4 regions of the Neorhizobium sp. P1_A6 genome follow, and region 3 is predicted to be linked to each of the others. Evidence: riboswitches for the same ligand, from Rfam matches in the RefSeq annotation. Region 3 holds a riboswitch; each other region holds the start of a gene.

Region 1 (6,024 bases), on a different contig from region 3:
CAACGGCGTCGCTGCCGCCGATCGTCGCGATGACATCTCATCCATCGTTCAGAACCCGTACAGGCATTTCATGATTCAAGACTTCTCCTCCATCATCGACCGCTTCGGCATCGGCAGCCGCGGAAGTTCGGCTGTCGTGCATCAAGGCACCGGCTACTTCGCCGTCACGCCTCAAGCCCCCTATGACGGTAATTTGAGCACCGCCGAACAGACCCGGCAACTGCTCGCCAAAGCCGAAGCGCGGCTTGCCGAAATCGGCAGCGCCAAGCAGGGCCTGATCTTCTGCGCGATCATATTGGCCGACATGGACGGTTATGCCGAAATGAACGAGGTCTGGGACGCCTGGGTTTCGGGCATGGCTCCGCCCGCCCGGGCCTGTTTCGAGGCGCGGCTTGCCAATCCCAATCTGAAAGTCGAGATGATCATGGTGTGCGCTGCGGCATCGACCAAGGCGGAATAGCGGGCATTTCCGCAAGACCAATGCAGGTTTTGCATGGGTGCCCTGAGGCTTTGTTGCTTTTACAGGCAGGTGGGAAGGATTATATCCCTGTCATCGAACGACGCCGGAGCCAAGAACGGTTGCTGACGTCAGACAGTCTCAGGAAAGGGACCCGATCATGAACGTAGCACGCTCTTTCAACAACTGGCGCAAGTATCGTCAGACCGTCACCGAACTCGGCCGCATGACCAGCCGAGAACTGCAGGACCTCGGCATCGACCGCTCCGACATCCGCAACGTCGCCCGCGCAGCCATCGCTCGCTAATCCCGATATTGCTGCTTGGACCATGCACGACGCCCGCCATTGCCGCGGGCGTTTCTGCGTCAGAAGATGTTCTGCGCGCCAGACCTCTTTGAGACTTTCACTACCCGTTTGCAGGTATGCATTTTTCGTATAGCTGCACTGCAACATAATGACTATCAATAGTGCAGCATCGTTGTATAGTCATACTTATCGAAGCGATGCACCTCCTCCCGCAGAGCTTCGTGTTATCAGACGGCCCACTCCTCCTCCCAGGGACGTCTGTAGGAACGGCGGCACTCCTCCTCCCAGCCGCTGTTCGGTTCTTTACGGAAAGCCTGCCGCACCTCCTCCCGCGGCAGGCTTTTTCGTTTTGGGGCTGAGGGTTTTTCAGAATTCAAAATCGCGCGTTTAACCGAGGTCGCTCAGGTGGCATCCGGCGATGTCGATTCGTGCCTGAAAGTCGAAGACGCGGCGAGGCGATCCGTTGCCGCATCGCGGAGAAGGGGCACTCGCCGGAAAACGGTCTTCTACGGATTCTCACGGCAACCGAATCTCCATAACAGCCAGAATCGCAGCCATCATCGAAGCGCCGGAGGAGATGATTCGCGTCCGGCGCATCGCCCTGTCGATCTGCTTTTCCCTTCCTCGCTCCCGGTCTTCTCTTCGTCGCGAAGCCTATGTTGCCGAGGTGGACCTGGTGCAAGGGAAGATCGTAACGATCGGTTAAAACCAGGCCCTCCAAGGGGCTCTTGTTTACCAATTGTTAACCATATCGGGGCTAAAAAATGGTCACGATTTCTTTACGCAGATGACCAAAATGCTAACAGACGCTCGCGCTATCCGTATCAAGGGCCGTTCTTTTCTGGCGGTCGTGCTTGCTCCCGACCTTCCCTTCGACGACTGGCTTGTCAGGCTGGATGATCTCGCGGCGCGTTCCGCCGGGTTCTTTCTGGGCCGACCGGTCGTGCTCGATGTCACCGATCTGCCGATCGATCGCGCTCAGTTGAAAGAGCTCATCGCCGAGCTTGCCGGGCGCAGCGTCAATATCATGGGCATCGAAGGCGGCCGTCCTTCGATCCTTGGGCCAGGCATGCCTCCGGCACTCAAGGGTGGTCGGCCGGTCTCCGACGAAGCCGTCGCCAAGGAGCCGATCATCGAACTGCACAACAGCGAGCCGAAACCGTCGGTGCCGGAGATGCGTCCGACCTTGCAGTCCATCGTCATTCGCGATCCCGTGCGGTCGGGGCAGTCGGTGATCTTCCCCGAAGGTGACGTGACGATTATCGGATCGGTCGCCTCGGGAGCTGAAATCATCGCTGGTGGCTCGATCCACATTTACGGGACCCTGCGTGGCAGGGCCATGGCAGGATCGCTCGGAAACGCATCGGCACGCATCTTCTGCCGCAAGCTCGAAGCCGAGCTTTTGGCAATCGACGGCATCTACAAGATGGCGGACGACATGGCCCCCGGCCTTCGCGGACATTCAGTCCAGCTTTGGCTCGAAGGGGATTCGATCATGGCAGAGAAACTTATTTGAGCCGCAACCGGCCAGCAAACAGGAGAGCAAGATGGGGAAAGTCATCGTAGTCACTTCAGGCAAGGGCGGGGTTGGCAAGACGACCTCGACTGCCGCACTCGGAGCGGCTCTGGCCCAGCGAAACGAACGGGTTGTCGTCGTCGATTTTGACGTCGGGCTGCGCAACCTCGACCTCGTGATGGGCGCCGAACGTCGGGTCGTTTACGATCTGATCAACGTCATCCAGGGCGAGGCGAAGCTCTCGCAGGCCCTGATCCGCGACAAGCGCCTGGAGACGCTGTTCCTGCTGCCGGCATCGCAGACGCGCGACAAGGACAACCTGACGCCCGAGGGCGTGGAGCGGGTCATTACCGAATTGAGGCGGGTCTTCGACTGGGTCATCTGCGATAGCCCCGCCGGTATCGAGAGCGGCGCCACGCTCGCCATGCGCCACGCCGATATGGCTGTGGTGGTCACCAATCCGGAAGTCTCGTCCGTCCGCGACTCGGACCGCATCATCGGTCTGCTGGATTCGAAGACGATGAAGGCCGAGCGCGGCGAGCGGATGGAAAAGCACCTGCTTTTGACGCGTTACGACGCCAACCGCGCTGAGCGGGGCGATATGCTGAAGGTCGAGGACGTGCTGGAGATCCTCTCCATCCCGCTGATCGGCATCATCCCCGAAAGCATGGATGTCCTGCGCGCCTCGAATATCGGTGCGCCGGTCACCCTGGCGGACGCACGCAGCGCACCGGCCATGGCCTATTTCGATGCCGCACGCCGGCTTGCAGGAGAAGTTCTGCCGATCACGATCCCCGGGGAAAAGCGGGGGATATTCGGCAAGATCTTCGCACGGAGGGCCGCATGACCATATTCAACCTTTTCCGCAAACAGCGCTCCGCACCCACGGCCCGCGAACGCCTGCAGGTGCTTCTCGCCCACGAACGCTCGTCGACCGGCTCAGACCTCGTATCCTTGCTTCGCGAGGAAATCCTTGCGGTGATCGCCAAGCATGTGCAGGTCGACAGCGACAAGGTGCAGGTCAAGATGGACCGCGACGAGAACGTCACGATCCTCGAGATCGACGTCGAGATCCCATTGGGTGCCGTCAGCCAGGCTGCCTGAGCCGGCAGTATTCGGCAAACTCGAATTTTGAAACGCGGACAACCTGGTTGTCCGCGTTTCGTATTTCGCTTTCTCGCGCGAAGGAAGACTGGCGACGCGCTGAGTGGAAACGGCCGCCAATCCGGCCCGCTTGACAGGATTGCTGAAAACCGACAGTTATCGTCGTAATTCCGAGGGGGGCATCTTGACGATGCTGAGATGGCGGCGAGCCGGACCCTTGAACCTGATCCGGGTCATGCCGGCGTAGGAACGGAAATAGGCGTCGTCCGACGGCACTTTCTCTTCTCCGCTTCACCTGGGTCTCCGTGATTGACTGATCTGGAGATCGACCGATGACATCCATTCTTTCCGTTGTCCCCAACGGGTATCCGGCCGTCACGTGCAGGTTCGACGCGTAGCGTCATGCGTGCATCCCATGCGGTCATCGGCCTCGTCCTGCTTGTCGCCCTCTGGCAAGCCGGGGTCTGGCTGTTTGCTCCGCCCCGCTATATTCTGCCGTCGCCTGTAGCCGTCGCGTCCGCCTTCCTGCGGCAGCCTGGTTTCCTGCTGCAGAACAGCGCCGTCACGCTGATCGAAATCGCGCTAGGCCTCGCGATCGGCGCAGGCCTCGGCATTGCCACGGCCTTCGGCGTTGCGGCGCTGCCGCGGCTCGGCCGTCTCGTCTGGCCGATGGTGCTGATCCTGCAGGCCTTTCCCGTCTTCGTGCTGGCGCCGATCCTGGTTCTCTGGCTGGGTTTCGGGCTTGCCTCGAAAGTGGCGATGACGACGATCATCATCTTCTTTCCGGTCGCCTCCGCCTTTGCCGACGGTCTTCGCCGCACCGATCAGGAAATCCTCGACGCCGTCTCGCTGGAGGGCGCCAGCCATTGGCAGACGCTGGTGTCGATGCGCGTGCCGCTGGCGATCCCGAGCCTAGTTTCCGGCCTTCGGGTCGCCGCCCCGCTGGCGCCGCTTGGTGCGGTCGTCGGGGAATGGGTGGGCGCGTCCGGCGGGCTCGGCTTCGTGATGGTCCAGGCCAATGCCCGCATGCAGACCGACACGGTGTTCGCGGCGATGACCATACTCGCCATTCTCACTCTCATTCTAAGGCTTCTCATCGACCGGCTGACCGCCGGGCTCGCCCCGTGGGCCAGCGAAACCGACCCTTCATCTTCATCCGCATCAGGGAGTTCCGTCCGATCATGATCCGTATCCTCACCGCGTCCCTCATCGCGCTGGCAAGCCTCGCCGCGCCCGCGCCCTCGCAGGCGGCCGACAAGCTCAGCGTGCTTCTCGAATGGTTCGTCAATCCGGACCACGCGCCGATGGTGATCGCCCAGCAGCGCGGACTGTTCGCCGATGCCAATCTCGACGTCGAGCTCATCCCGCCGTCCGATGCCTCCGCGGTGCCGCGGCTGGTTTCGGCCGGCCAGGCGGATATCGGTATCCACTACCAGCCAAACCTCTATCTTGATCATGAGGCTGGCCTGCCGCTCGTGCGGTTCGGCACGCTGGTCGAGACGCCCTTGAACACCGTCACGGTGCTGGCGGACGGTCCGATCAAGAGCCTCAAGGATCTGAAAGGCAAAAAGGTCGGCTTTTCCGTCACGGGTTTCGAGGATGCGATGCTGAAGCGCATGCTGGCCTCCGAAGGGCTTTCCAGCGACGACGTGGAGCTGATCAACGTCAATTTCTCGCTGTCGCCGTCGCTGATCGGCGGCAAGGTGGATGCGACACTCGGCGGGTTCCGCAATTTCGAACTGACCCAGATGAAGCTGGAAGGCCATGCGGGCCGCGCCTTCTTCCCGGAAGAGCACGGGGTTCCTGCCTATGACGAGCTGATCTTCGTCACCCGCCGTGATCTTGCTGGCGACAACCGGCTGCCGCGTTTCCTGCATGCGGTCGAACAGGCATCGATCTACATCACCAACCATCCGCAGGAGGCCTGGCAGCTTTTCATCAAGGCCTATCCGAACCTCGACGATGAGTTGAACCGCACCGCGTTCTTCGACACGCTGCCGCGTTTTGCCAAGCGTCCGGCCGCACTCGACCAAGGCCGCTACCAGCGCTTCGCCGCCTTCATGAAGGAAACGGGGCTAATCAAGGCAGCGCCTCCGGTCTCCGACGTCGCGGTCGAAATCAAATAAGCCAAGTTGCTGATATCGTTTGATTTGAGCTCCGGGGTTCGCGTAACGTGATTTTCATGCCAGACAGGCTTTCCACGTTACGTGACCCGGAGTTTGCTTGACCATCGGACTTGCCCATGCGGAACTGATCGCGGTTCTGTCCGCCGTCACCGGCGACGAGCCGCGCGTGATGACGGTACGCTCGGGAGATGCGCTGCCGTCCGGCCCTTTCGAGCTCGGCCATCGCAGCCTGCAGGCCGGGCTTCGCGAATGGGTCGGCGACCAGACAGGCCATCCGCTCGGTTATCTCGAACAGCTCTATACGTTCGCCGACCGCGACCGCACCCATGAGGATGCCGAGGGGCGGACGATCTCGATCAGCTATCTCGGCCTCGTTCGCGAACAGGCCGCACCCGGCGCCGGAAAACCCGGCTGGCACGGCTGGTACGAATATTTCCCCTGGGAGGACCATCGCGGGGGGAGGCCGGAGATACAGGCGGCCATCACCGACCGCCTGCAGGATTGGGTCGCTTCG
Region 2 (6,024 bases), on a different contig from region 3:
CCCTCGCTTTTCAGCTCACCGACGATGCGGCTCTTGTCTTCCGGCATCAGCTCGGCACGCACCTCGATGCCGAGATCCTTGCCGATCGCGGTCGCGGTGCGAGCATTGTCGCCGGTCAGCATCACGGTCCTGATGCCGGCATCGGTCAGCGCCTTCAGGCCGGCCCTGGCGTCGGGACGCGGTTCGTCGCGCATGGCGATGGCACCGGCAAGGACCCCGCCGACGACCAGCACCGAGACGGTCTTGCCCTCGTCATTGAGGCCGGTGATCCGGCGGCCATGCGCCATCGGCAGCGAAACCCGCTCGGCCGCTGCCTTGGGCGAACCGAAAAACACCTCCTGGCCTTCGACCATCGCCGTGACGCCCTTGCCGCCGAGCGCCCTGGCATCCGTCGCGGCCGGGATCTCGACCTCGTCATCGGCAGCCTTGGCAAGGATGGCGACGGCGAGCGGATGGCTGGAGCCGGTTTCGAGCGCGGCGGCAAAGCGCAGCACGTCTTCCGCATTGCGGCCGAAGGCGATGACATCGGTCACCTGGGGCCTGCCGGCCGTCAGCGTTCCGGTCTTGTCGAGCGCGACGGCTGTGATCTTGCCGAGCGTTTCGAGTACCGCGCCACCCTTCATCAGCAGGCCGCGGCGGGCGCCTGACGACAGCGATGCGGCGATTGCGGCAGGCGTCGAGATGACCAGCGCACAGGGGCAGCCGATCAGCAGGATCGCCAGGCCCTTGTAGACCCACTCGCTCCAGGACGCACCGCCGACAAGCGGTGGCAGGATGGCGACCAGCGCCGCCACTGCGACGACACCCGGCGTGTAATACCGCGAGAACCGGTCGATAAAGCGTTCGGTCGGGGCCTTGCTCTCCTGCGCCTCCTCGACCAGCCGCACCACGCGGGCAATCGTATTGTCCTCGGCGGCGGCCGTCACGCGAACCCGCAAGGCGGCAACGCCGTTGATCGTGCCGGCAAAAACCGTGTCGTCGATGCCCTTGGAGACCGGCGTGCTTTCGCCCGTCACCGGCGCTTCGTCGATCGCGCTTTCGCCCGCGATGATGACGCCGTCCGCCGAAATACGGTCGCCAGGGCGCACGAGGATGGTCGCACCGACGGCAAGGCTCTCCGCCGGCACTTCGCGGGTCTGGCCGTTTTCTTCGAGCAGCGCGTTTTTCGGCACCAGCGCCGTCAGGCTCTGGATGCTTTGGCGCGCCTTGCCGGCCGCGACCCCTTCCAGCAATTCGCCGATCAGGAAAAGGAAGACCACGGCGGCGGCCTCTTCCGACGCATTGATGACAACAGCGCCGACGGCGGCAATCGTCATCAGCATCTCGATCGAAAACGGCGTGCCGGCGAGTGCTGCCATGATGGCGCGCCGGGCAATCGGCACGAGGCCGATCAGCATCGCTGCGGTGAAGATGATTGTGTCATAGGCCGGCACCAGATGGCCGATCCCGTAAGCCGTCGCTAACGCAATGCCGACCAGGATGGTCAGGCGGCCTTTGGGCGATTTCCACCACGGCCCGTCCATCGGCCCGTGATCGTGGCCGTGCAGGCCTTCGATTTCTGTTGTGCCGTGGTCGTGATGGGAATGATCGTGCCCGCCGTCATGGTCATGATGATGATGGTGGTCGTGCGTCTTGCCGATCTCCCCCCTTGAGGGGGAGATGCCCGGCAAGGCAGAGGGGGGTAACCCCTCGACACCGCGCCGCCGCGCATCCTCACCGGCCCTCTGACCCAGCGCCCTGAGCGAATACCCAAGCCCTACGACCTTCTTCTCGATCGCACCCAGATCGCCGGTCCCGTCATGCTTCACAGTCATCGTGCCTGAAGCCACCGAAACGGACACGTCCTCGACGCCCGGCATGCGGCGCACCGCGGTGTCGATCTTCGTCGCGCAGCTGGCGCAATCCATGCCCCCAACCTTGTATCGTGCCTGTGTCGTCGCGTTCATCGTGTCTTTCCCATTGGATCGAGCCCCGTCTCTACAACCTCTAGCGACTAGAGCTGCAAGGCCCAAAATCAGAAAAAATCACTGGCGAAGCGCATTATCTTTGCTGTAAGCCATGGTGAAGACAGGGGCGTCCGGCAAAGCCGGGCTGAGAAGCACCCTTAGAACCTGAACCAGATCATGCTGGCGGAGGGAGTCGTCAGGGCGTTGACACTGCGCCCCACGCCTGCCCCGCCGAACGAGGCAGATATGCAGACGATAATACCCCTTGGGACCCTTGCAGACACCCCCGGCCAGTTGCTGACCGCGATGCGTGCCAAAAACCCGCTCGTCCAGAACATCACCAATTTCGTGGCGATGAATATCGCCGCCAACGTGATGCTGGCGGCCGGCGCCTCGCCCGCCATGGTGCACACCAAGGAAGAAGCCGGCGAATTCGCCCGCATCGCTGCGGCCCTGACGGTCAATATCGGCACCCTGTCGCCGGATTTCCTGGCCGGCATGAAGGCAGCGGCCGCCTCCGCCACCGAAGCTGGCAAGCCTTGGGTGCTCGATCCCGTCGCCCATTACGCCACCGCCTATCGCCGCGCCGCACTCGCCGAGCTGATGGAGCTGCGGCCCACGATCATCCGCGGCAACGCCTCGGAAATCATCGCGCTGGCCGGCAGCCAGTCGAGCGGCCATGGCGTCGACAGCGGCGACAGCGTCCCGGCGGCGGAAGACTCGGCAATCACCATCGCCCGGCAGAAGGCCTGCGTGGTGGCCGTCACCGGCGAGGTGGATTTCGTCACCGACGGCCGGCGTTCGGTGCGCATCTTCGGCGGTTCGGCCCTGATGCCGCGGGTGACCGCGCTCGGCTGCTCGCTGACCTGCCTGGTCGGCGCCTTTGCCGCCGCCACGGACGATCCCTTCGAGGCGACGGTCGCCGCGCTTGCGATGTTCGCGGTCGCGGGCGAGGAAGCGGCCTTCACCGCCTCGGGTCCCGGCTTCTTCTCGCCGATCTTCCTCGACCGTCTCGCGGCGCTGACCGGAGAGACGCTCGATGCCCAGGCAAGGGTCGTCGCAGCATGACCAAAACCTTCGACCTTTCCGTCTACCTCGTCCTCGATCCCGATCTCTGCCGCGAGATCGGCATGATCGAGACGACAAGGCTGGCCGTCGCCGGCGGCGTCACCATGGTCCAGCTGCGCGACAAGCAGGCGGATACGGCAAAAATGATCGAAACCGGCCGGGCGCTGAAGGCGGTACTTTCCGGAACCGGCGTGCCCCTGATCATCAACGACGACGTGGAGGCAGCAATCGCGATCGGCGCGGAAGGCCTGCATGTCGGCCAGAGCGATATGGTGGCGGCGATGGCGCGCCGGCGCGCCGGCCATGGCATGATCCTCGGCCTCTCGGTGGAGACCGAGGACCTGGCGCGTCGGGTGGATCCGTCCATCGTCGATTATGTCGGTATCGGTCCCGTCTTTGCGACCGGCACCAAACCCGACCACAAGCAGCCGATCGGTTTCGACGGGCTTGCACGCATCGTCGCCATGGCGCCGGTTCCGGCAGTCGCGATTGGCGGCGTCAAGGCGGAACATGCCGGCCCGGCACTCGCCGCCGGCGCAAAGGGCCTCGCGGTCGTGTCCGCCATCTGCGGCCAGCCCGATCCGGAAGCCGCCGCCCGCCGAATTGCCGCGGAAATCGAAAGGGCACGCGCATGAGCATCAAAAACGTCCTGTCGATCGCCGGTTCGGACCCTTCCGGCGGCGCCGGCATCCAGGCGGATCTGAAAACCTTTGCGGCCCGCGGCACCTATGGCATGGCGGCGCTGACCGCGCTGACCGCCCAGAATACCCAAGGGGTCACCGGCGTGCATGCGGTGCCCGCCGCCTTCGTCGCAAACCAGATCCGCACCATCTTTCTCGACGTGCGCGTCGATGCGGTGAAGATCGGCATGATCGCCAATGCCGAGATCGCCGAGGCGGTTGCCGACGTGCTGCGCCCCTATCGCGATACCGTGCCGATCGTGCTCGATCCGGTGATGATCGCCAAGGGCGGTTCGCCGCTGCTGGCGCTCGATGCGGTGGATGCCGTCACCTACAAGCTGATGCCGCTCGCCACCGTCGTCACCCCCAACCTCCCCGAAGCCGCAGCGCTGCTCGGCGAGACGGTCGCCACGACCCGCGAAGGGATGGCAGCCCAGGCCGAGCAACTGCTGAAGATCGGGCCTAAGGCAGTCCTGGTGAAGGGCGGTCATCTGGAGAGCGAAGACAGCCCGGATGTGCTGGCGGACGTAACCGGCATCCACTGGTTCGAGGGCAGACGCACCGCGACCAGCAACACCCACGGCACTGGCTGCACGCTGTCGAGCGCAATCGCCGCCGAACTCGCCAAGGGTGCCTTGCCGGCTGAAGCGGTCGCGATCGCCAAGACCTATCTCGCCGGCGCAATTGCCGCCGCCGACACCCTCACGGTCGGCACCGGCCACGGACCGGTGTCGCATTTTTACGCGTGGTGGTGGTGAGGGCGAGACGACTGGTTCTCAGCCCTTCTGCACTGCAATCTTCTCGAAGGCGATTGCGATTTCCTGGCTGCCATAGGGCTTCTTCAGAAGCACTGCGCCTTCTACTTCCGCCTCGGCGGGAATGCGGTCGTTGCCGGTCGCGAACACGATGCCGACATCGGGAGATAACTTGCGCGCCTGCTGCGCGAACTCGCCGCCGGAGAGACCCGGCAGGCCGAGATCGGTGACCACCACGTCGAAGCTACGCTCCTCTATCATGATGATCGCCTCCTCCGCCGTTGAGGCCTCGGAAACCTCGTGGCCCAGTTCGGTCAGAAGATCGGCGGTGCTCATGCGGATCAGGAAATCGTCCTCGACCAGCAGCACGGAATAACGCGGCTTGACCGGTCGCTGCCCGATCACCGGGGCGACAGGTTTGGCTGCGAACGACGCCCTCACCCGGTTGCGATGCTGCTGGCCGTTCAGCACATGGCGTATCTTCCGCGCCAAGGCTTCGCGGGTATAGGGTTTCGACAGCAGCTCGACGCCGGAATCGAGCCGGCCGCCATGCACGATCGAGTTTTCCGTATAACCCGAGGTGAACAGCACGGCGATATCCGGCATCCGCTCGCGGGCGTGCCTGGCAAGCTCGGTGCTCTTCAGCGGCCCCGGCATCACCACGTCGGTGAACAGAAGATCGACCGGCACGCCGCTTTCGATGATACTCAGCGCACCCGCCGCGTCCTTCGCCTTCAGCACTGCATAACCGAGATCGCCGAGCAGCTCGATGACGGTGGCGCGCACCTGCTCGTCGTCCTCCGCCACCAGAATGGTTTCCGTGCCGCCGGTCACCGGGCCGAAATCGGCGTCGGTCACCAGATCCTCGCTGCGCTGGATGCGCGGGAAGTAGATCTTGACGGTCGTGCCCTGGCCGACTTCGCTATAGATCTTGACGTGCCCGCCGGACTGCTTGACGAAACCGTAGACCATGGAAAGGCCAAGCCCGGTACCCTTGCCGACGGGCTTGGTCGAGAAGAACGGCTCGAACACCTGTTCCATCACCTCCGGCGTCATGCCGGTGCCCGTGTCGGTCACCGCCAACATCACGTATTGGCCGGCCGGCACGTCCGCATGCTGGCGCACGTAATTGTCATCGAGGAAGGCGTTGCCCGCCTCGATCGTCAGCTTGCCACCGTCTTCCATCGCGTCGCGTGCATTGATCGCAAGGTTGAGGAGCGCATTCTCGATCTGGGTCGGGTCGACCAGAACGTTCCAGAGACCGCCGGATCGGATCGTCTCGACCTCGATATCCTCCCCGAGCGTGCGACGCAGCAGTTCTTCCATGCCGGTCAGGAACCGGCCGATATTGACCACCTTCGGTTCCAGCGGCTGGCGGCGGCCGAAGGCGAGCAGCTGGCTGGCGAGTTTGGAACCGCGTTGCACGCCGGCAAGCGCATTTTCCACCCGGCGGCTTGCCCGCTGGTTGCCGGCGACGTCCTTGGCGAGAAGCTGAAGATTGCCGGAGATCACCTGCAGCAGGTTGTTGAAATCGTGCGCGACGCCGCCTGTCAACTGGCCGAGCGCTTCCATCTT
Region 3 (6,024 bases):
CCGCGGCGGATGTAGTTGGCCACGTCGTGGACGCGTTCGTCGCCGAGCTGGCTGTCGCGCAGCCGCGAGACAGCGTCGTATTCGTAGAGCCCCTGCTGGGCCTTGGTGGTGGACTTGATGTTCCACTCGATCAGATCGAGCCCGAGGGCCGCGGCCACCTGCCGCGCAAGCTCTGTCTTGCCGGTGCCGGGCTCGCCTTTCACCAGCAGCGGACGTTCGAGCCGGATCGCGGCGTTGACCGCCACCATCAGATCCTTGTCGGCAATATAGTCCGCTGTACCCTGAAACTGCATCTCGTGATCCTGATCGGTGAACGCGCCGCAAACTAAAAGCTCGCCCGAGGCGGTGCAACAGCTTTCCCTTTCCACCGGCTTTGCGCTATGGGCAATGCGCATGACCCATTCGACCTTCACCATTCTGCTCGGCGGCAACTTGCGCGTCACCGATCGCCTGCGGGAGACGATCGCCGGCAGCCGCTTCATTGCGGCCGATAGCGGCATGCGCCATGCGTCAGCACTCGGCGTGAAGCCTGAACTCTGGGTCGGCGATTTCGATTCCTCGGATGCCGCGCTGATCGCGCAGTTCCCGCAGGTCGCGCGGCAGGCCTTTCCGCCGGCCAAGAACGAGACGGACGGCGAGATCGCGACGGCCGAAGCCATCGAACGCGGCGCGACAAGGCTGATCTTGGCCGGCGCGCTCGGCGGCGAGCGCAGCGACCACGCGCTTCAGCATCTCTTTCACGCCATGAGCCTGGCCGAACGCGACCTCGACATCCTGCTGACGTCGGGTGACGAGGAGGCCGTGCCGCTGCTGCCGGGCACAAGGACACTGGATCTGCCGAAGGGTTCGCTGTTTTCGGTCATCGGTTTTTCCGACCTTGAAGGGCTCGATATCATCGGCGCACGTTATCCGCTCGACAACTTCTCACTCCCCTTCGGCTCCTCGCGCACCGTCTCGAACGTTGCAGAAGGCCGGGTGGAATTCCATTTGAGGAAAGGCAGGGCGATGATCCTTGCCCGCCCCCACGACTTTACAGGAGCCTGACTGTTGGCGCCCCCAATTCTGAAACTTGACGATATTTTCCTGAGCTTCGGCGGCGCGCCGCTTCTCGCCGGCGCCGGCATGCAGGTGGAGCCGGGCGACCGCATCTGCCTCGTCGGCCGCAACGGTTCCGGCAAGTCGACGCTGATGAAGATCGCCGCCGGCATGGTCGAGCCCCAGTCGGGCGAGGTGTTCCGCCATCCCTCCTCGACCATCCGTTATCTCGAACAGGCGCCGGATTTCGCCGATTATTCGACGGTGCAGGCCTATGCCGAAGCGGGCCTCGGCCCGGGCGACGATCCCTATCGCGTCACCTACCTGCTCGAACATCTGGGCCTCACCGGCCAGGAACACCCGAACACGCTCTCCGGCGGAGAATCCCGACGCGCAGCGCTTGCCCGGGTCATGGCGCCCGAGCCGGACATCCTGATGCTCGACGAGCCCACCAACCACCTTGACCTGCCGACTATCGAATGGCTGGAAGAGGAGTTGCGCAAGACGAGAAGCGCGCTCGTGGTGATCTCGCATGACCGTCGTTTCCTCGAAAAGGTCTCGAACGCCACGGTCTGGCTCGACCGCGGTACATCACAACGTCTCAACCGCGGTTTCGGCGAATTCGAAGCCTGGCGCGACGAGGTATTGGAGGCGGAAGAGCTGGAGCAGCACAAGCTCGGCAAGGCGATCGAGCGCGAGGAACACTGGCTGCGCTACGGCGTCACCGCCCGCCGCAAGCGCAACATGCGCCGCCTCGGCGAGTTGCAGACGATGCGCGGCAATTACCGTGGCCATAAAGGACCGCAGGGCACGGTGCAGGCGAGCGTCAGCGAGGGCCGCGAATCCGGCAAGCTGGTCATCGAGGCCGAAAACATCACCAAAAGCTACGACCGGCCGATCGTCGCGCCGTTCTCGATCCGCGTGCATCGCGGCGACTGCATCGGTCTCGTCGGCCCGAACGGCGCCGGCAAGACGACGCTGCTGAAGATGCTGACCGGCCAGCTGGCGCCCGACACCGGCACCGTCAAGCTCGGCACCAACCTGGAAATCGCCACGCTCGACCAGAAGCGCGAGGACCTGGACCCCGAGGACACGCTGTCCCATTATCTGACGGATGGACGCGGCGAGACGCTGTTGGTCAACGGCGAGCAGCGGCATGTCGCAGGCTATATGAAGGACTTCCTGTTCCAGCCGGAGCAGATCAGGACACCGATCAAGAACCTCTCCGGTGGCGAGCGCGCCCGGCTGATGCTGGCCCGCATCATGGCCCGGCCATCGAACCTGTTGATCTTGGACGAACCGACCAACGACCTCGACATCGAGACGCTGGACCTGCTGCAGGAAATCGTCGCCGGCTATACCGGCACCGTCATCCTCGTGAGCCACGACCGCGACTTCCTCGACCGCACCGTAACCTCGACCATCGCCCCCGCAAATCCGGACGCACCGGACGGCCGCTGGATCGAATATGCCGGCGGCTACACGGATATGCTGGCGCAGCGGAAGGGTGCGTTGGAGGAAAGGCGCCGCACGGAAAAAGCTGACAGGGCAAAAACCGATACCGCGGCTTCGGTTTCCGGCACGTCCAAGGGCAAAGGCAAACTTTCCTTCAAGCAGAAATTCGCGCTCGAGAACCTGCCTAAGGAAATGGCGAAGGCCGAGGCCGAGATCGCCGCCCGCGAGAAGAAAATGGCCGATCCCAACCTCTTCACCAAGGATCCCGCCGCCTTCAACAAGTTGGCTGCGGAGATGGAAAAGTTGCGCCAAAGCATCAGCAAAATGGAAGAAGAATGGCTGGAACTCGAAATGCTGCGTGAGGAAATTGAAGGCTGATTTGCGATTTATTAAGCTTAACAGATAGTTAGCTAAAAAAATATTTGTCGCGGACCGGAACATATGATGTCCCGAGACGTTCTGGGTGTGAATAGTGGTCGAAATGTCCCGGGGACGGATCGGCCTGCCAGGAACCGATCAACCGAATGGGGACATCCAATGCTGACAAATGTTACGCGTCGTCGGCTGGCCACTGAGGCGATGAATCAAAGAGTTATGATTGTCGAAGACGAGTTTCTGATCGCGCTCGATGTTGCCGAGACGATCGAAGCCATGGGCCTGAAAGTCGCTGGTTTTGCCAATGCCCGCAAACACGCCCTGGCGCTCGCCGCCTATGCCGATATCGCCCTGGTCGATGTCAATCTTTCGGACGGCCGGACTGGCCCGGAGATCGGCCGGGAGCTTGCCGAGCAATATGGCATCACCGTCGTCTTCATGACCGGTAATCCGGAGGATGTGGAGGACGGTGTCAAAGGCTCGCTCGGCGTCCTCACCAAACCGGTTATGCCTGACGTAGTTGAGAAGACGATCGACTACGCCGTTGCCAATCGGCTCGGCGGCATGGCGATCGTTCCGCGTGAACTGAAAGTGTTTCCGCAAAACCACTGAGCAATGAACCACTGAGCCATGTTGCTCCTGCCGAATGCGCCTTGAGCCGGCCGCAGACCGCCTCTTGCCAGCCATTCGCCTCGCCGCTAAATCTGATCCTGCTCTAACGGGGTGCCGCGCGTTTTCGTGCGGCTGAGAGGCCTTTGGCCAACCCGCGGAACCTGATCCGGTTAACACCGGCGGAGGGATTAGACGGCTCTTCATCAGCGCCTATTCCCCTTTGTCACCAAAACGAGGAGACGCTGATGCGCAGCACCATTCTTTCGATATTCGCGGCCGCTGCCGCCCTTTCCCTTTCCGTGCCGGCCGTAGCGCAGGAAAAGACGCTGACCGTCTACACCTACGAGAGCTTCATCTCCGATTGGGGTCCGGGGCCCAAGGTCAAGGAAACTTTCGAGAAGACCTGCGCCTGCAAGCTCAATTTCGTTGGCGTCGCCGATGGCGTGGCACTTCTCACGCGGCTGAAGCTGGAAGGCAAAGGCACCGAGGCCGATATCGCGCTCGGCCTCGATACCAACCTGATCTCCGAGGCGAAGGCGACCGGCCTGTTCGAGCCGCACGGGCTCGACGCTTCGGCGGCCAAGGTCCCCGGCAATTACAGCGACGACACGTTCATCCCCTACGATTACGGCCATTTCGCCGTTGTCTACGATACGCAGGCGATGAAGAACCCGCCGAAAAGCCTCAAGGAACTGGTGGACAGCGATCCGGCGCAGAAGATCGCCATCGAGGACCCGCGCACCTCGACACCCGGCCTCGGCCTGCTGCTGTGGGTGAAATCAGTCTATGGCGACAAGGCGCCGGAGGCCTGGGCGAAGCTCAGGAAACGCGTGCTCACCGTCACGCCCGGCTGGTCGGAGGCCTATGGCCTGTTCACCAAGGGCGAAGTGCCGATGGTATTTTCCTACACGACCTCGCCCGCCTATCACATGGTCGAGGAGAAGACGGACCGCTATCAGGCCGCCTCCTTCTCCGAAGGCCACTATATCCAGATCGAGGTCGCCGGCATGCTGAAGGGGGCGAATGAAAAGGACCTGGCGAAACAGTTCCTGAAGTTCATGGTCTCGCCGGCCTTCCAGGACGTCATCCCGACCACCAACTGGATGATGCCGGCCGTCAAGACCTCCCAGCCGCTACCGGATGCGTTCAACAAACTGGTGCAGCCAACGAAAACTTTCCTGATGGGGTCGGACGAGGTGGCCAAAAACCGGCAGGCCTGGATCGACGAATGGCTGACCGCCATGAGCCTGAACTGATCCCATGCTGACGAGGGCCGAGCGAAGACGCGGGATAGGCTGGGGGCTGCTGAGCATCGCCGGCATCGCCCTCTTCGTCGGCATCGCGGTCGCCGCCCTTCTCTCCTGGGACGCCGGCAACACCCAAAGCCGGCTGTTCACCGCCTATACCTGGCGGATCCTGCGTTTCACCCTGCTGCAGGCGGTTCTTTCGACACTGCTGTCGGTCGTCTTCGCCCTTCCCGTCGCACTCGCGCTTGCCCGCCGCCCGCGCTTTCCGGGCCGTGTATGGGTCATCCGGCTGATGGCATTGCCGATGGGCCTGCCGGTGCTGATCGGCGCGCTCGGCCTGATCGGCATCTGGGGGCGGCAGGGGGTGATGAACAGCCTGCTATTGAAGCTTGGCCTCGAGCAGCCGGTCAGCATTTACGGGCTTTCCGGCATATTGCTGGCACATGTGTTCTTCAACCTTCCGCTCGCCGCGAGACTGCTGCTAGCGGCGCTGGAGCGCCTGCCGGCGGAATATTGGCTGCTCTCCTCCAGCCTCGGGATGAAACCCTTCTCCGTTTTCCGTTTCATCGAGTGGCCGGCGGCGTGGCGCGTCATCCCCGGCATTGCCGGCCTGATCTTCATGCTCTGCGCCACGAGCTTCACGCTCGTCCTGGTGCTCGGCGGCGGGCCGGCTGCGACCACGCTCGAAGTGGCGATCTACCAGTCGCTGCGTTTCGATTTCGATCCGCCCCGCGCCATAGCGCTGTCGCTGCTGCAGATCGGCATTACGGCGCTGATCCTGATTGCGATTTCGCTGTTTCCAGCCCCTGACGACGCTGGCATCGCGGCCGGCCGGGCGACACGCCGGTTCGATGGCCGGACCTTGCCCGCACGGCTTTGGGATGTGCTGTCTATCCTGCTTGCAACGATATTCCTGATCCTGCCGCTTGCCTCGATCGTCGGTGCCGGCGCCCAGGCCAATCTCTGGAGCCTCGCCACCAGCCCCGCCTTCCTGCGCGCCGCCTGGACCAGTTTCACGATCGCGCTTTCCGCAGGCCTGCTTGCCGTCCTGACCTCCCTGGCTATCATTGCCGGACGCGGGGCAATAGCCGACATGAAGAGGCCCGCCGGAACGGCCAGGGCGTTTTCCCTGTCCTTGGGTGGGATGTCCTCGCTGGTGCTGCTCGTTCCGCCGGTCGTGCTCGGTACCGGCTGGTTCCTGATGCTGCGCCCGTTCGGCGATGTGGCGCGCTTCGCCCCGGCGCTGGTGACGATCATCAACATGCTGATGGCGCTTCCCTTCGTGATGCGCGTTTTGGCC
Region 4 (6,024 bases), on a different contig from region 3:
CGCGAACGTCTCGCGAAACACTCCGGCGACGGAAGCGGGAGGATTGTAGGCATGGATCAAGAGGGCGGGGACGAGGCGAGGCACGTCGGCCACCTCACCTCTTGCGGAATATATAAAAATCAGAATTTTAGCTGAGAACTTAAGCGTGAAATTTTTCAGGTGAGGAACAAACTCGTCCCCGCATGAATTCCTCGCCGACAAAATCTGCAGCTTAGCTTTGCGAAAGATCGTGATTTTGTCATCGTACGCAAGAAAGCAATCTCACCTTCTAAGCCGCCAGCCCCCTCAGTGCCGTGACGTCGCGGCGCGGTGGCGTGCCGAACATGCGGGCATATTCCCGGCTGAACTGCGAAGGGCTCTCATAGCCGACCAGAAACGCCGCGGTTTCAACATTCGCCGCTTCCGCCATCATCAGCCGCCTGGCCTCCAGAAGGCGAAGCTGCTTCTGATATTGCAGCGGCGTCATCGAGGTGATCGTCTTGAACTTGCGGTGGAAGGCGGAAGGGCTCATCCCAGCCCTCTCCGCCAGATCCTCGATCCGCATCGGCTCGGCGAAATGGCCGCGCAGGCCGTGGATGACGCTGACGATCCGATGCGTATGGTCGTTGCCGAGCGCCATGCGGACCACATCGCCGCCATGCGGACCGGTGAGCAGCCAGTAGGAAATCTCGCGCATGATCGCCGCACGGAGGACCGGGATGGCACCCGGCGTATCAAGAAGCCGCACCATCCGCAGCGCGCAATCGGCGAGCGGGCCGTCGAAATCCGTCACGAACACGCTGGACGTTATGTCGCCGCCCGGGCGCGGCGGGTTGGGCATCGCCTCCAGGACCTCGCGCATGATGGCAAGATCGAATTCGATGATGAGGCCGAGATAGGGCTCGGTCGGGCTCGCCTCCGCCACGCGGCCGAAGGCGGGCATCTCGACGCTGACAACGAGCGCCTGGCCCGCCCGGTAATCCACATGGCGGTCGCCGAAAACAGCCCATTTCGCGCCCTGGAGGACGATGCAGAGCGCCGGCTTGAAAATCAGGTGGTCTGGCCGTTTCTCGTGATCCGAGCGAAGGATGGTCAGGCCTTCGATCGCCGTCGCGAAAGGGCTGGTTCCCGCCTGTCCATCCGTGAACCGCTTTACCGCATCGAGCAGGGCTGCCGGCATGCCACACCTCCGAGGTTTCAAGGCCAAACATAGGCCTGCGAGCAGGATCAGGCAAGAAGTGGGAAAGTTCCGGCATTCAGGCGCGTGGCCGAGGGGAGTAGTTTCCGGTCATCCGATCCAGACAAGGAACCTCCATCATGACGCATCAAACATCTCAGAAATCGGCAGCCAAGCTCGCCATCGTGACCGGCGGCAGCCGCGGTCTCGGCCGCAACACTGTGCTCAGCCTTGCAAAGCGCGGTATCGACGTGATCTTCACCTACAACTCCAATCAGGCAGAAGCAGCAGCCACGATCGCAGCGGCGGGCGAACTGGGACGCAGGGCGATCGCCCTGCAGCTCGATATCGGCGATGTCACTTCGTTCGACGCGTTCGTCGGTCGGGTGCAGGAAGCCCTGGCCGGGATCGGCGCTGAAAAATTCGATTTCCTCGTCAACAATGCCGGCACGTCGCATCATGGCAATTTCGAAAAGACCACCGAAGCGGAGCTGGACGAGCTCTTCAATGTTCACTTCAAGGGCGTCTTCTTTCTAACCCAGAAGCTATTGCCGCTGATCCGCGACGGCGGCCGGATCGTCAATTTCTCCACCGGGCTTACCCGCATCACCGTCCCGGGCAGCGGCGCCTATGCGGCGATGAAGGGGGCGGTCGAAGTGCTGACCCGGTATCTGGCCAAGGAGCTTGGCGCCCGCGGCATTGCCGTCAATACGGTGGCGCCCGGTGCGATCATGACCGATTTCAGCGGCGGCATGGTGCGCGACAACCCGGAGATCAACAGGCGCGTCGCCGAGATGACCGCACTTGGCCGTGCCGGCGAGCCGGATGATATTGGCCCGATGGTCGCCTCGCTGCTGTCCGAGGACAACCGCTGGGTCAATGCCCAGCGCATCGAGGTGTCGGGGGGCATGGCGCTCTGACGTTCGAGCGACCCCTGCCGGTTGCGACCGGCAGGGGTCGTGAAGTTGATCATCCCTTCTCGACCGGCATATAGAGGTCACCGCCGTCACGATATTTCGCAGCCATGGCTTCCAGGCCCTCCTTCTGCGCCTCGGCGCGGATATCGTGGGAAATCCGCATCGAACAGAATTTCGGACCGCACATGGAGCAGAAATGCGCCACCTTGTGCGCCTCCTTCGGCAAGGTCTCGTCGTGGAAGGAGCGGGCCGTTTCCGGATCGAGGGAAAGGTTGAACTGGTCCTCCCAGCGGAACTCGAAGCGGGCGCGCGACAGCGCGTCGTCACGCACCTGGGCCGCCGGATGGCCTTTGGCGAGATCGGCGGCATGCGCGGCGATCTTGTAGGTGATGACGCCCACCTTGACGTCGTTGCGGTCCGGCAGGCCGAGATGTTCCTTGGGCGTCACGTAGCAGAGCATGGCGGTGCCGAACCAGCCGATCATCGCAGCCCCGATGCCGGACGTGATGTGGTCGTAGCCCGGCGCAATGTCGGTGGTCAGCGGCCCGAGCGTATAGAATGGCGCCTCGCCGCAGACCGCGAGCTGCTTGTCCATGTTCGCCTTGATCTTGTGCATCGGCACATGGCCGGGACCTTCGATCATCACCTGGCAATCCTTCGCCCAGGCGATCTTCGTCAGCTCGCCGAGCGTTTCCAGTTCCGCAAACTGCGCCGCGTCGTTGGCATCGGCGATCGAACCCGGGCGAAGACCGTCGCCGAGCGAGAACGAGACGTCGTAGGCGCGGGCGATGTCGCAGATTTCCTCAAAGTGCTCGTAGAGGAAACTCTCCTTGTGGTGATGCAGGCACCATTTGGCCATGATCGAGCCGCCACGGGAAACGATGCCGGTGACGCGATTGACGGTGAGCGGAATATAGGCGAGCCGCACGCCCGCATGGATGGTGAAATAGTCGACGCCCTGTTCCGCCTGTTCGATCAGCGTGTCGCGATACACCTCCCAGGTCAGGTCCTCGGCAATGCCGTTCACCTTTTCGAGCGCCTGGTAGAGCGGCACCGTGCCGATTGGAACAGGTGAATTGCGGATGATCCAGTCGCGGATATTGTGGATGTTGCGGCCGGTCGACAGATCCATGACCGTATCGGCGCCCCAGCGGATCGCCCAGACCATCTTCTCGACCTCCTCCGCCATCGACGAGGTGACGGCCGAATTGCCGATATTGGCATTGATCTTCACCAGGAAATTCCGACCGATGATCATCGGTTCGGATTCGAGATGGTTGATGTTGGCGGGAATGATCGCCCGGCCTTCCGCGATTTCGCGGCGAACGAATTCCGGCGTCACGAAATCCGGCACATGGGCGCCGAAACTTTCGCCGTCGCGGACGAGCGGTTCCCTGGCCGCCTGCCGTCCGAGGTTTTCGCGGATGGCGACGAATTCCATCTCCGGCGTGATGATGCCGGCCCGCGCATAGGCGAGCTGGGTGACGGCCCTGCCAGCCTTAGCCTTGAAAGGCCGGTTGCGGATCGGGAATTCCGGCGTCAGCCGGTCGCCGGAGACGAAGCCGTTGTCCTCCGGCCTGACGATGCGGCCCTCATAGACTTCGACATCGCCGCGGGCCGAGATCCAGTTTTCGCGCAGGCGCGGCAGGCCGGCATCGATGCTGATCGCGGCACCTTCGACGGTATAGGGGCCAGAGGAATCGTAGACGGTCACKGGAGGTTCGCCGGAGGTCGGATGCAATGCGATCTGCCGCATCGGCACGCGGATGTCCGGATGGATCGTTCCCGCTTTCAGGACTTTCGTGGAGGCGGGAAGCGGGCCGGTGGTGACAACCGGGGTGAGCTTGGTGGTTGCGATATTCATGGTTCAAGGCTCCAAGGTTTGACGTTTGGAGACCCAGTTCCAGAGTTGGAATGATGGAAGAACACGTTGGAATCCGAAGGACGGTTTCCCGCCCTCGCTGCCGCAGCGCTCGCACCGTCCCTACGCCAGTATGAACTGGATCAGGTTCAACGGGTCACTGCGCCTCGGGCGGCCAAACCGGCCCGACCAGCAGTATCTCAGCCCCTTGACGGGACCCCCCTGGTGAATGCGGCCATCAGAAACCTGCCGGTCGCGCATGTCAAGCCGGTCCCTGCCTGCGTCGATAGGTCGAGTTTTAGCGAATCCCGCAGCTCCAAATTGATGACGTTTATTACCGGAATCTTATGCTATCTTGCGCGATAACGTCCCTAGCGATGAGCGCAGAATTCGAACGATCGGGAGATGTCGAGATGAACGAGACCATTCGCGGATTGCTGACACGGGTAGGCGGCCTTCCGGTCGCCGTGACGGAGCTGGAAGACGCTGCCGATCTTTATGCAGCCGGGCTTTCCTCCTTCGCATCGGTGCAGCTGATGTTGGGCCTGGAAGAGGCCTTCGACATCGAATTCCCGGATAGCCTTTTGAACCGCAAGTCCTTCGCCAGCATCGCGGCGATCGAGCAGACGGTTTCCCACATCTTGAAAGCCTCCGAGGCCGCCTGAGATGAACCTTCCCGTCTTTGCCGCCGACATGAGCCTCAGCGCCCGCGCTCACCGCGTGGCGGCCGTGGCGGCTGAATTCGCCGAACGCGTCGACCATGACGGCCGCTTCCCCCGCGAAGCGGTCGATGCAATGAAGGCCGAGCGCCTGATCGGCATCCAGATCCCGGTCGCATTCGGCGGCGAGGGTGCTTCCATCAACGAGATTGCCGAGGTCTGCTCCATCCTGGGACAGTCCTGTGCCTCGAGCGCCATGGTTTTCGCCATGCACCAGATCAAGGTTTCGAGCCTCGTGGTGCACGGGGCCGACAGCGCCTGGCACATGGATTTCATGCGCGAGCTCGCCGACCGCCAGCTTCTCGTCGCCTCCGCGACGACCGAGGCCGGCATCGGCGGCAATATGCGCAACTCGATCTGCGCCATCGAGGTCGACGGCGACACCTGCCGGCTGACCAAGGACGCGACGGTGATTTCCTACGGCGCCCACGCCGATGTCATCATGATCACCTCGCGCTCGAACGAGAAGGCCGCCCCGACCGACCAGGTCATGACCGTCTTCAAACAGGGCCAATATACCCTGCAGAAGACCGTCGACTGGGATACGCTCGGCATGCGCGGCACCTGCTCCGACGGCTTCCTCTTCAATGGCGAAGCGCCTTCGGTCCAGATTTTCCCGAAACCGTTCGCCGAAATCGCGGCGCAGTCGATGCTCGCCACCTCGCATCTCCTCTGGAGTGCTGTCTGGTACGGCATTGCCGCCGACGCGGTCCTGCGCGCCCAGGCTTTCGTGCGCGCCGCGGCCCGCAAGGCGGGCGGCACCCAGCCGCCCGGCGCGCTGAGGCTCGCCGAAGCGTCGAACCTGCTGCAGCTGCTCAAGGGCAATATCCTGTCGGGCCTCAAGACCTACGCGGATGCGAAACACGATCCCGACAAACTGTCGTCCATGGCCTTTTCGATCGCCATGAACAATATCAAGCTCGCCTCTTCCGAGACGATCCTGACCATCATCAACCAGACGATGATCATCTGCGGCATCATGGGCTACAAGAACGGTACGCCCTATAGTCTCGGACGGCATCTTCGCGACGCGCACTCCGCCCAGCTGATGATTTCCAACGACCGCATTCTCGGCAATACGTCGACCATGCTGCTCGTTCAAAAACCGGACACCAGCCTGCTCGGCTGACGCCCCATCACTTCAGATGTAATCGTTTAAAGAATGAGGTGAATCCATGGATCTGCAAGTTTCCTTTCTCGACCGCCTGTTCGACGCTGGCCTGCTGATCGAGACCGGCGTCGACGGACTGTATGGCCGCAGCGGCCAGTTCGAAGACGTCATTGCCGCCTTCGAGCGGCTGATCGACAAGGTCGGCGGTGCCGACGGCGCGGAGGCGATGCGCTTCCCGCCGGGCATGAACCGCGCCTTCT

The links. Region 3 has a riboswitch for thiamine pyrophosphate ahead of thiB (thiamine ABC transporter substrate binding subunit). Riboswitches for the same ligand answer to the same signal wherever they lie in the genome.
Region 1: linked by a shared signal. The riboswitch ahead of AC1D3C_RS10930 (ABC transporter permease) and the one ahead of thiB (thiamine ABC transporter substrate binding subunit) in region 3 are both predicted to bind thiamine pyrophosphate.
Region 2: linked by a shared signal. The riboswitch ahead of thiM (hydroxyethylthiazole kinase) and the one ahead of thiB (thiamine ABC transporter substrate binding subunit) in region 3 are both predicted to bind thiamine pyrophosphate.
Region 4: linked by a shared signal. The riboswitch ahead of thiC (phosphomethylpyrimidine synthase ThiC) and the one ahead of thiB (thiamine ABC transporter substrate binding subunit) in region 3 are both predicted to bind thiamine pyrophosphate.

What each region holds. Positions count from the first base shown of each region.
Region 1 covers NZ_JBFTZM010000004.1:319,165-325,188, reverse strand. Annotated here, with positions in the region: gene AC1D3C_RS10955 (RidA family protein) at 71-460, shown strand; gene AC1D3C_RS10950 (DUF1127 domain-containing protein) at 618-764, shown strand; gene minC (septum site-determining protein MinC) at 1,552-2,280, shown strand; gene minD (septum site-determining protein MinD) at 2,312-3,127, shown strand; gene minE (cell division topological specificity factor MinE) at 3,124-3,384, shown strand; TPP riboswitch at 3,548-3,651, shown strand; gene AC1D3C_RS10930 (ABC transporter permease) at 3,787-4,569, shown strand; gene AC1D3C_RS10925 (ABC transporter substrate-binding protein) at 4,566-5,510, shown strand; gene AC1D3C_RS10920 (NUDIX hydrolase) at 5,608-6,024, shown strand, end outside.
Region 2 covers NZ_JBFTZM010000001.1:484,814-490,837, reverse strand. Annotated here, with positions in the region: gene AC1D3C_RS02240 (heavy metal translocating P-type ATPase) at 1-1,946, opposite strand, end outside; TPP riboswitch at 2,060-2,155, shown strand; gene thiM (hydroxyethylthiazole kinase) at 2,193-3,014, shown strand; gene thiE (thiamine phosphate synthase) at 3,011-3,649, shown strand; gene thiD (bifunctional hydroxymethylpyrimidine kinase/phosphomethylpyrimidine kinase) at 3,646-4,452, shown strand; gene AC1D3C_RS02220 (response regulator) at 4,471-6,024, opposite strand, start outside.
Region 3 covers NZ_JBFTZM010000020.1:24,060-30,083, forward strand. Annotated here, with positions in the region: gene AC1D3C_RS26660 (AAA family ATPase) at 1-293, opposite strand, end outside; gene AC1D3C_RS26665 (thiamine diphosphokinase) at 388-1,044, shown strand; gene AC1D3C_RS26670 (ABC-F family ATP-binding cassette domain-containing protein) at 1,048-2,868, shown strand; gene AC1D3C_RS26675 (response regulator) at 3,028-3,477, shown strand; TPP riboswitch at 3,575-3,682, shown strand; gene thiB (thiamine ABC transporter substrate binding subunit) at 3,723-4,733, shown strand; gene thiP (thiamine/thiamine pyrophosphate ABC transporter permease ThiP) at 4,738-6,024, shown strand, end outside.
Region 4 covers NZ_JBFTZM010000032.1:11,439-17,462, forward strand. Annotated here, with positions in the region: gene AC1D3C_RS29635 (AraC family transcriptional regulator) at 269-1,159, opposite strand; gene AC1D3C_RS29640 (SDR family NAD(P)-dependent oxidoreductase) at 1,297-2,076, shown strand; gene thiC (phosphomethylpyrimidine synthase ThiC) at 2,126-3,937, opposite strand; TPP riboswitch at 4,037-4,168, opposite strand; gene AC1D3C_RS29650 (acyl carrier protein) at 4,348-4,599, shown strand; gene AC1D3C_RS29655 (acyl-CoA dehydrogenase family protein) at 4,601-5,782, shown strand; gene AC1D3C_RS29660 (amino acid--[acyl-carrier-protein] ligase) at 5,829-6,024, shown strand, end outside.